3 regions of the Rhizobium atlanticum genome follow, and region 3 is predicted to be linked to each of the others. Evidence: predicted binding sites of a transcription regulator. Region 3 holds the regulator's gene; each other region holds the start of a gene.
What was found. Region 3 encodes PhoB, which activates phosphate uptake and scavenging genes when phosphate is short. Its sites were predicted from a motif close to TGTCATNNANCTGTCAT; they were not measured.
Positions count from the first base shown of each region.

Region 1: PH551_RS20395 (DUF47 domain-containing protein) is a predicted target of PhoB. The motif match lies at 1,359-1,375, and genes of this name have one in related genera.
Region 2: PH551_RS12780 (NAD-glutamate dehydrogenase) is a predicted target of PhoB. The motif match lies at 1,848-1,864, and genes of this name have one in related genera.

Region 1 covers NZ_JAQJCJ010000014.1:1,624-4,875, forward strand. Annotated here, with positions in the region: gene tldD (metalloprotease TldD) at 1-791, shown strand, start outside; gene PH551_RS20390 (GNAT family N-acetyltransferase) at 808-1,299, shown strand; gene PH551_RS20395 (DUF47 domain-containing protein) at 1,464-2,105, shown strand; gene PH551_RS20400 (inorganic phosphate transporter) at 2,105-3,118, shown strand; gene PH551_RS20405 (nucleoside triphosphate pyrophosphohydrolase family protein) at 3,245-3,252, opposite strand, start outside.
Region 2 covers NZ_JAQJCJ010000007.1:189,925-193,176, forward strand. Annotated here, with positions in the region: gene PH551_RS12765 (GGDEF domain-containing protein) at 1-115, opposite strand, end outside; gene PH551_RS12770 (carbonic anhydrase) at 207-848, opposite strand; gene pdxY (pyridoxal kinase PdxY) at 920-1,795, opposite strand; gene PH551_RS12780 (NAD-glutamate dehydrogenase) at 2,074-3,252, shown strand, end outside.
Region 3 covers NZ_JAQJCJ010000002.1:120,271-123,522, forward strand. Annotated here, with positions in the region: gene PH551_RS02985 (GcrA family cell cycle regulator) at 1-494, shown strand, start outside; gene phoB (phosphate regulon transcriptional regulator PhoB) at 881-1,564, opposite strand; gene phoU (phosphate signaling complex protein PhoU) at 1,690-2,403, opposite strand; gene pstB (phosphate ABC transporter ATP-binding protein PstB) at 2,448-3,252, opposite strand, start outside.

The sequences.
Region 1 (3,252 bases), on a different contig from region 3:
AGGGCAGCTGGCAATATGGCGCCGACGAGGCGCTGCGCCAGGCACTCGTCAATCTGGAGGCGATCGATGCGCCGGCCGGCACGATGGACGTCGTTCTCGGCTCCGGCTGGCCGGGCGTGATGCTGCACGAGGCCGTCGGCCACGGGCTGGAAGGCGATTTCAACCGCAAGAAGACGTCGGCCTTTGCAGGCCTTCTCGGTCAGATCGTCGCCGCGCCCGGCGTCACCGTCGTCGATGACGGCACGATCGACAACCGCCGCGGCTCGATCACCATCGACGACGAGGGTACGCCGTCCGGCTACAACGTGCTGATCGAGAACGGCAAGCTGGTCGGCTACATGCAGGATCGGCAGAATGCCCGGCTAATGGGCATGGCGCCCACCGGCAATGGCCGCCGCCAGGGCTATGCCCACGTGCCGATGCCGCGCATGACCAACACCTATATGCTCGGCGGCGACAAGACGCCTGATGAGATCATCGCCTCGGTGAAGAAGGGCATCTATGCCGTCTCCTTCGGCGGCGGCCAGGTCGACATCACCTCCGGCAAATTCGTCTTCGGCTGCACCGAGGCCTATCTGATCGAGAACGGCAAGCTCGGCGCGCCGATCAAGGGGGCGATGCTGATCGGCAACGGCCCGGATGCGATGAAGCGGGTGTCGATGATCGGCAACGACATGAAGCTCGATACCGGCATCGGCAATTGCGGCAAGGCCGGCCAATGGGTTCCGGTCGGCGTCGGCCAGCCGCATCTGCGCATGGATCAGATCACCGTCGGCGGCACGCAGACCTGAGGCGGAGTATTTGATCATGGCAGAGATCGAAATCAGACCCTTTGCCGCCGGCGATGCCGATGACGTGCTGTCGGTGATCCTGCCGATTCAGCGCGAGGAGTTCGGCATCGACATCACAGCCGATGCGCAGCCGGATCTCCGGGTCATCCCGGATTTCTACCAGTCCGGCAAAGGTCAGTTCTGGGTCGCCGTCAAGGACGGCGCGATCGTCGGCACGCTCGGGCTGAAGGACATCGGTAATAATCAGGCAGCGCTGCGCAAGATGTTCGTCGCCGCCGAGGTTCGCGGCCGCGAGCACGGCGTGGCGGCGCGGCTTCTCGAGCGCCTCTTCGACCACGCCAGAGATGCCGGCCTCACCGACATCTTCCTCGGCACCACGGACAAATTCGTTGCCGCCCATCGCTTCTACGAGAAGAACGGCTTTACCGAGATTGCCAAGAGCGCCCTGCCCCGCTCCTTCCCGCTGATGACCGTGGACACCAAGTTTTACCGGTATAAGGTCGGCTGACTGCAGATGCTGCAAAGGGTCGACGGCCGGTAATGGCCATGTTCCTGTCGCGCCACAATTGTCATAAAACTGTCACAAACCGAAACTCGGCCCTATCTCTTCAACGGGATAGGGTTTAGGACGGCTCGTCATCCATAGCGCAGATCAAAAATCACGAGGTGTTCATGCTGGGTTGGTTTCGGAAGTTGATGCCGCGCGAAGACCGGTTTTTCGTCCTTTTCGAACAACATTCCAGAACGATCGTCGACGCCGCACAGGCTCTGGACAGGTTGCTGTCGGGAATAGAGATCGAGCATCAATGCGAAACGATCGTGCGGTTGGAAGATCAGGCCGACGATATAACGCGCGAAGTCATGCAGGCCGTCCGGCGGAGCTTCATCACACCTTTCGATCGTGGAGACATCAAGGATCTCATCCAATCCATGGATGATGCGATCGACATGATGCACAAGACCGTCAAAACCATCCGGCTCTTCGAGCAGACCAGCTTCGATCCGGGGATGCAGGAGATGGGCAAGACCGTTGTGGAAGCTGCCAATCTCATCGCCGAGGCCATTCCCTTGCTTGATCGCATGAGCGCCAATGCGCCGCGGCTTTCTGCGATCGTCGAGCAGGTCACGCGGGTGGAAGGGCGCTCCGACGAGTTGCACGAGCAGGGGCTCAAGGATCTGTTTCGCCGGCACGGCGCCGGCAATGCGATGGCCTATATGATCGGCAGCGAGATCTACGGCGAGCTGGAGAAGGTGGTCGACCGTTTCGAAGACGTCGCCAACGAGATCAGCGGCATCGTGATCGAGAATGTCTGATGGATGCCGCCCTCGCTCTTCCGCTTCTTGTCGGCCTCATCGGCGTCGCGCTGCTGTTCGATTTTCTCAATGGCCTGCATGATGCGGCCAACTCGATCGCAACAATCGTCTCGACACGGGTCCTGAGGCCGCAATATGCGGTCTTCTGGGCGGCATTCTTTAATTTCATCGCCTTCCTGTTCTTCGGCCTGCATGTGGCCGAGACGCTCGGGACCGGCATCATCGACCCGGCGATCGTCACACCGCAGGTGATTTTCGCGGCCTTGATCGGCGCCATCGTCTGGAATGTCGTAACCTGGATCTTCGGCATTCCCTCCAGTTCATCCCATGCCCTGGTCGGCGGGCTGGTCGGTGCGGGCCTTGCCAAAACCGGCTTGAGTTCGATCGTCTGGAGTGGCCTTCTCAAGACCGCGAGCGCCATCGTCATGTCGCCGTTGATCGGATTCCTGCTGGCATTGTTCCTCATTCTGGCGGTGACCTGGACCTTCATCCGGCAAACGCCTTTTGCCGTCGACCGGTCCTTCCGTTTTCTGCAATTCGTGTCGGCATCGCTCTATTCGCTCGGTCACGGCGGCAATGACGCCCAGAAGACCATGGGCATCATTGCCGTGCTTCTTTACTCGCAAGGCTATCTCGGTGGCAGCTTCCACGTGCCGCTCTGGGTGGTGATTTCATGCCAGGCGGCGATGGCGCTCGGCACCTTGTTCGGCGGCTGGCGCATCGTCCATACGATGGGCTCGAAGATCACCCGGCTGAACCCGATGCAAGGATTCTGCGCCGAAACGGGCGGTGCCTTGACGCTGTTCGGCGCCACCTGGCTCGGCATCCCCGTTTCGACCACCCATACCATTACCGGCGCCATCATCGGCGTCGGCGCCGCCCGGCGCGTCTCCGCCGTCAGGTGGGGGCTTGCCGGCAACATCGTGATCGCATGGATCATCACCCTGCCGGCCGCGGCAATGATTTCGGCAGTTTCGTTCTGGCTCGTGAGCCTGTTGAGCCAGCTCTCTTAGAGCAATTCCAGGAAAAGTGCGAAGCGGTTTGCCGTCCGGAATTGCGTAAAAACAAAAAGTTAGAGTGGTTCAGCGCTTCCGTGAAAACCTGAACCGCTCTAGTCGATCGGACAGCTGACGTGGCGCTTAGGTGT
Region 2 (3,252 bases), on a different contig from region 3:
GATCCCTGTAATGCTGGATGGAAGTTCGGAGAACGAAGGCGCCTTCAATCAGCATGAAGGCGAAGGGCAGCAGAATGGCGGCCAGCATAACCTTTTTTATGGTTTCGAACTTCATCGCCAATCGCCACGTGATCAAATGCCGGTCGCGCAACCAATTGATGCAAGTTTAACAGCAATCCTTAAAAAACTGATAAACCCGCTAGTCCCTAGATCTCGGGACGAATGAAGTCACGCGTGTCCGCGTCCATCACCCAGAGCTCACCTGTCGAGATGTCGAACCAAGCGCCGTGAAGATGAAGATTCCCGGCATCTTCCAGCGCCTTGATATTGGGAAAGCTTCTGAGATTGTCGATCGAGTTGCGGATGGAGACACGCTCGAGCGCAGTTTGCCGCTCGGCCGCGGTCATCACGTCATTGCTCTGGATCTGCTCGGCTGCGGGTCTGACCAGCGACATCCACCGGCCGATGAAATCGCCGGGCGATAGTGGCTCGGCATTCGGATCGAGTGCCGCCCGAATCCCGCCGCAGCGGCCATGGCCCATCACGACGATGTCCGAAACCTTCAGCGCCTGCACGGCAAATTCAAGAGCGGCCGATGTCGAATGGAAATGGCCGTCCGGCTCGTAGGGCGGCACCATGTTGGCAACGTTGCGGATGACGAAAAGCTCGCCCGGGCCGGCATCGAAGATCAGCTCGGGAGCCGCACGCGAGTCCGAACAGGCAATGACAAGCGTACTCGGACTCTGGCCGTTTTCGGCAAGTTGCCGATACCTGTCGCGGGCGTCGGCATAACGCCCGTTCATAAAGTTGCGATAACCGTTCAGAAGGGTGTTTGGAAAACGCTGCATGCCTCTGGATTAGCGCGCGCGGAGGACAAGATCAACTGCTGCACCGCAAAATGCGCACATTGGCAAATGCGTCATTTTTTCCGACGCTGCGCCGGGTGTACGAGCCGGCGCATCTGCACCATCGCCATCGGCGTCGAAAGGCTGGACGCATCGCTGGCCAGCATCAGCTCGTTGCTGCCGCGCTTGACCGCACGCGCAAGCACTTCGAACACGCTGGCGGTGGCAAGCTGCAACGCCTTTTCGTCCTCGAGGCCGGACAGCAGGCGCGACAGGAAAACGGCGGCGAGCAGGTCGCCGAGACCATTCGGCGGGTTCTCGACGACGCGGTGCTCGGCAAGGAGCGCGTGACGGCCGGAAAGGTAGAGATTGCCGGTACCGCCCGCCATCATCGGCACCGCCGAGGTGACGAGCATGCGTGACGGCCCGAGCGCCAGCGCCGCCTCCATGATTGCTCCGTTGTCGTCGAGCGCTGCTCCCGACAGCCAGGCGAGCTCGTACCGGTTCGGCGTGGCGACCGAGGCGAGCGGAATGAGATGGTCACGAATGGCCTCGGCCGTCGCTTCCAGCACGTAGAGGCCGCCGAGATCGCCCATTACCGGATCGCAGACATAAAGTAGTTCGGGATTGTTTTGCCGGAGCGCAGCGATCAGCCGGGCCACCGAGCGTGCCTGGGCGGCATTGCCGAAATAGCCCGAAAGCACAGCCCTGACTTCACCGATCCAGGGCGCGCAAATCAGATCGTCGATCGCCGCGTCGAAATCCGCTTCGGCAAATGTCAGCCGCGTCGAACGGCCATGGCCGGGATGCCAGGGCAGAACGATGGTCGGCAGCGCCCAGACCGGATGGCCGAGCGTCTCCAGCGCAAACACCGCCGCCCGATTGCCAACCGAGCCACGCACGACGTGGCTGGAAATAACGATGACTGTGCCCGCTGCATTTTCCGACATGAAACCGAGGTCCGAATGATGATGGCGTTTGATGATCTTTTTGACGGCGAGCTGTCAACCATTCTTCACGTGAGCATGGAAATGTGCCGCGAAAGCAAACCAGGAAGAGAGGCCTTACCAACGCGTTTCGGTCTCAAAAGCAAAAAAACTCTGCCAATTTCTCATTTCCGCCGGCAAAAAAGCATCAAAACGGTCCCCGACAGCGCTATTTTAGGGATTCTTTCGACAAATCTTCTGCTAGCTTGCGAAAAAATCAGTCCAATGCGGGGAGGCGTTCCATGGCTGCCAGAAACAATCCGAAACGGGAGAAGCAGATCGAGACTGCGCGCAAGATCGCCAAGGCGATGAGCGAGGCGCATCTCGATCCGGAAATTCTCTTTGGCCGGGCCAGCAATGACGATCTGGAACTCTATACGCCCGACATGCTGGCGCGGTCTGCCGTGCATTCGGCGAAGGAACTTGCCGCCTGGAACGGCAAGACGCCCCGCGTCAGCATCGACACACTTGCCGAGGTGACACCCGGCGGCACCGTCGTCTCGGTGCTGTCGGTGACCGACCGGAACATGCCTTTCCTCTATGAATCGGTCATGGGTGAAGTGACGAGCACCTACCGCGATCTGTTCATGGCCGTGCATCCAATCCTCGTCATGGAAAAGGGCAGAGCTCCCACGCTCTATTCCGCCGACCACCCGAGCGATCCCGCGGCACGCGTCAGTCATATCCAGCTTCATATCGCCCCATTGAATTCCACCCAGGCTGCCGACCTCGTCAAACGCGTCCAGACCGTGCTCGAACAGGTCCGTCTGTCGGTCTCGGACTGGAAGCCGATGCTTGCCAAGCTCGATGGCGTAATCGCCGAGCTGTCGGCCAACGGTGCTGGCCGCAGGAAGGCCGAACATGCCGAGGCGGTGGCCTTTCTGACCTGGCTGCGCGACGAGAATTTCACTTTCCTCGGCATGCGTGAGTATATTTATTCCGGCAAGGGCGCCGACGCCAAGGTCGAGCGCGACAAGGGCGCCGGCCTCGGCATCCTCTCCAACCCGGACGTTCTCGTACTGCGTACCGGCAAGGACGCCGTGACCACCACGCCGGAGATCCTCGCCTTCCTCGACGGCCCCGACTTCCTCATCGTCACCAAGGCGAATGTGAAATCGATCGTCCATCGCCGCGCCTATATGGATTATGTCGGCGTCAAACGTTTCGATGCCGAGGGCAACGTCACCGGGGAACTCCGCATCGTCGGCCTCTTCACCTCGACGGCCTATACCTCGCTCGCCTCCGAAATCCCGCTGCTGCGGTCGAAGATCGAAAAGGTGAAGGAGCATTTCGGCTTCGACCCGATGAGCCATTCCGGCCGCATGCTCGACAACACGCTGGAATCCTATCCGCGCGACGACCTTTTCCAGATTGACACGACGCTGCTTGCGAGCTTTGCCGAGCAGATCAACGATCTCGCC
Region 3 (3,252 bases):
TTTGGGCCGAAGGACTGAGCGCCAGCCAGATTGCTGCGCAGCTTGGCGGCGTCAGCCGAAACGCCGTTATCGGCAAGGTGCACAGGCTCAGCCTTCCCGGCCGCGCCAAGGCCGGCGGCACGGCCACCGCGGCGCGCACGCCGAAGCGCCAGACATCCGCGCCGCGCGCGCCGAACTACGCCTCCCGGATCACCACCCGCACCGTGACCCGTCAACAGGGCGCAACGATGCTGAAGGAAGAGATCGAGGTCGATGCCGTCGAGGAAATGGAGTATGTGCCGGCCGGCAATGTGGTCGTGCCGATTTCTCGCCGCCTCGGCCTGACGGAGCTCACCGAACGCACCTGCAAATGGCCGGTCGGCGACCCGCTCAAGGAAGATTTCCATTTCTGCGGCTGCGAGTCCCCCGACAATTCGCCCTATTGCAGCTATCATCAGAAGCTTGCCTATCAGCCGATCAACGAAAGGCGCCGGGCGGCGGCACGGGTCAGCTGAGCGGGGGCTGTATCGCTGAGCATGTGAAACGGGCCGAGTGGCCCGTTTTTTTATTCGATTGGGGAGGTGACCTTTGCGTATAGCAACCAAGCCAACCCCACACTCCGTCATCCCAGGGCTTGACCCTGGGAGCCACAGCCAAGCACTCGGCTTCAATTGTTTCCCAGCAGTTGGATGCCATCAGCTCTTCACGCCGTGCCAGCCGCATGGATCCCAGGGTCAAGCCCTGGGATGACGGAGGAGAGGTTGGTGCCGAGACGCATAAGCCTCGCCGGCGCAATGACGCTGGCGACGAAGCGGCTGCGATCGACGACGGCAAGGGGGGCCTCACAAGCCGTACTGCCGTGCGTTTGGCGGGAACGCCCACCCCACACACTCCCTCAGCCTCAGGCTTCCATCGAATAACCCGCGCCACGGACGGTGCGGATGACGTCCTGCATGTTGGAGAAGTTCAGCGCCTTGCGCAGGCGGCCGACATGGACGTCGACGGTTCGTTCGTCGACATAGATGTCGTGGCCCCAGACGCCGTCGAGCAGCTGCGAGCGGGAAAAGACCCGGCCCGGCGACGACATCAGGAATTCCAGCAGGCGGAATTCGGTCGGGCCGAGGCGGACTTCGCGGCTCTTGCGGTGGACGCGATGGGTTTCGCGGTCGAGCTCGATATCGCCGCATTTCAGCACCGAGGACAGCACCTCGGGGCGGGCACGGCGCAGCATCGCCTTGACGCGGGCGACGAGTTCGGGGGTCGAGAAGGGCTTGACGACATAATCGTCGGCGCCGGTGGACAGTCCGCGCACACGCTCGCTCTCCTCGCCGCGCGCCGTCAGCATGATGATCGGCAGTCGCTCGGTTTCCGGCCGCATGCGCAGGCGCCGGCAGAGTTCGATGCCGGAGACGCCGGGCAGCATCCAGTCGAGGATGAGCAGGTCGGGCGTGCGCTCCTGAAGCCTAATTTCGGCCTCGTCGCCGCGCAGGATGGTATCGACCTCGAAGCCTTCGGCTTCGAGATTATAGCGAAGGAGCACGCTGAGGGCTTCCTCGTCTTCAACAACTGCGACTCTCGGGATCATGCGTGTCCGTCTCCTCGCGCACAAGCCTTAAACTGGGGGTTTAAGCAGGCGTCCTGCGCAAATTCAGAAATTGGCTGCGACCTCTTTGCGCGCCCCGAACGGGCGCGCACGCAATCTTGGAAGGATTATTCCGTCGCGGCGCCGACGGTGTTGGCGCTGTCATCCTTTGGGCGATCGCCTTCCGGCTGGGCGCCTGTTGCCATGTAGTAGATCGTCTCGGCGATGTTGGTGGCATGGTCGCCGATGCGCTCGATGTTCTTGGCGCAGAAGAGCAGATGCGTGCAGCTCGTGATGTTGCGCGGATCTTCCATCATGTAGGTCAAGAGCTCGCGGAACAGCGAGGTGTACATGGCGTCGATCTCGTTGTCGCGTTCGCGGATGGCGGTCGCCTTGTCGGCAGCGCGTGTCGTATAGACGTCGAGCACTTCCTTGAGCTGGACAAGCGCCAGCTCGGAGAGATGCTCGAGACCGCGGGCGAGCTTGCGGGGCACGCCGGTGCTCTGCACGGCGATGACGCGCTTGGCGGTGTTCTTGCCAAGGTCGCCGACGCGTTCGAGATCGGCGGCGATGCGGATCGAACCCATGATTTCGCGCAGGTCCGCCGCCATCGGCTGACGGCGGGCGATGGTGACGATCGCCTTGTCGCCGATTTCGCGCTCGGTGTGATCGAGGATCACGTCGTCTGAGATGACCTTCTGCGCCAGCGCGGTATCGCCGTTGACCAGCGCCCGGACGGATTCGGCGACCATCTGTTCGGCCAGGCCGCCCATTTCGGAAATCCGCCTGGAAAGGAACTTCAGATCATCATCATAGGCAGAATAAATATGTGTCGATGCCATGGGGCTTTGTCCTCGAATAAGGGGAAGGCTTCGGATGGCCGTGATCAGCCGAAGCGACCCATGATGTAGTCCTGGGTACGGGGATCGTCCGGATTGGTGAACATCTTGTCGGTGTCGTTCTCCTCGACAAGATTGCCGAGGTGGAACATGGCGGTGCGCTGCGAGACGCGCGCGGCCTGCTGCATGGAGTGGGTGACGATGACGATCGTATAGTTTTCGCGCAGTTCGTGGATCAGCTCCTCGACCTTGGCGGTGGCGATCGGGTCAAGGGCCGAGCAGGGCTCGTCCATCAGGATGACTTCCGGGCTGACGGCAACGGCGCGGGCAATGCACAGGCGCTGCTGCTGACCGCCGGAGAGGCCCGTGCCGGATTCGTGCACGCGGTCCTTGACCTCGTTCCAGAGCCCGGCGCGCTGCAGGCTGCTCTCGACGATCTGGTCGAGATCGGCCTTCGACTTGGCGAGACCGTGGATGCGGGGGCCGTAGGAGACGTTTTCATAGATCGACTTCGGGAACGGGTTCGGCTTCTGGAAAACCATGCCGACGCGGGCGCGAAGTTCGACGACGTCGATATCCGGATCATAGATATCGTCGCTGTCGAGCGTGATCTTGCCGGTGACGCGGCACCCCTCGATCGTGTCGTTCATGCGGTTCAGGCTTCGCAGGAAGGTCGACTTGCCGCAGCCCGAGGGGCCGATCAGGGCGGTTACGGTGTTTTCACGGATGTTCAGGTTCACGTCGAAAAGCGCGCGCTTCTCGCCGTAGTATACGGAGACATCCTGTCCGATCATTTTATACGGGACGTTGCTCATCTTCTGATCCAGCGCCTTTTCAACTGCAGCTTCCGTC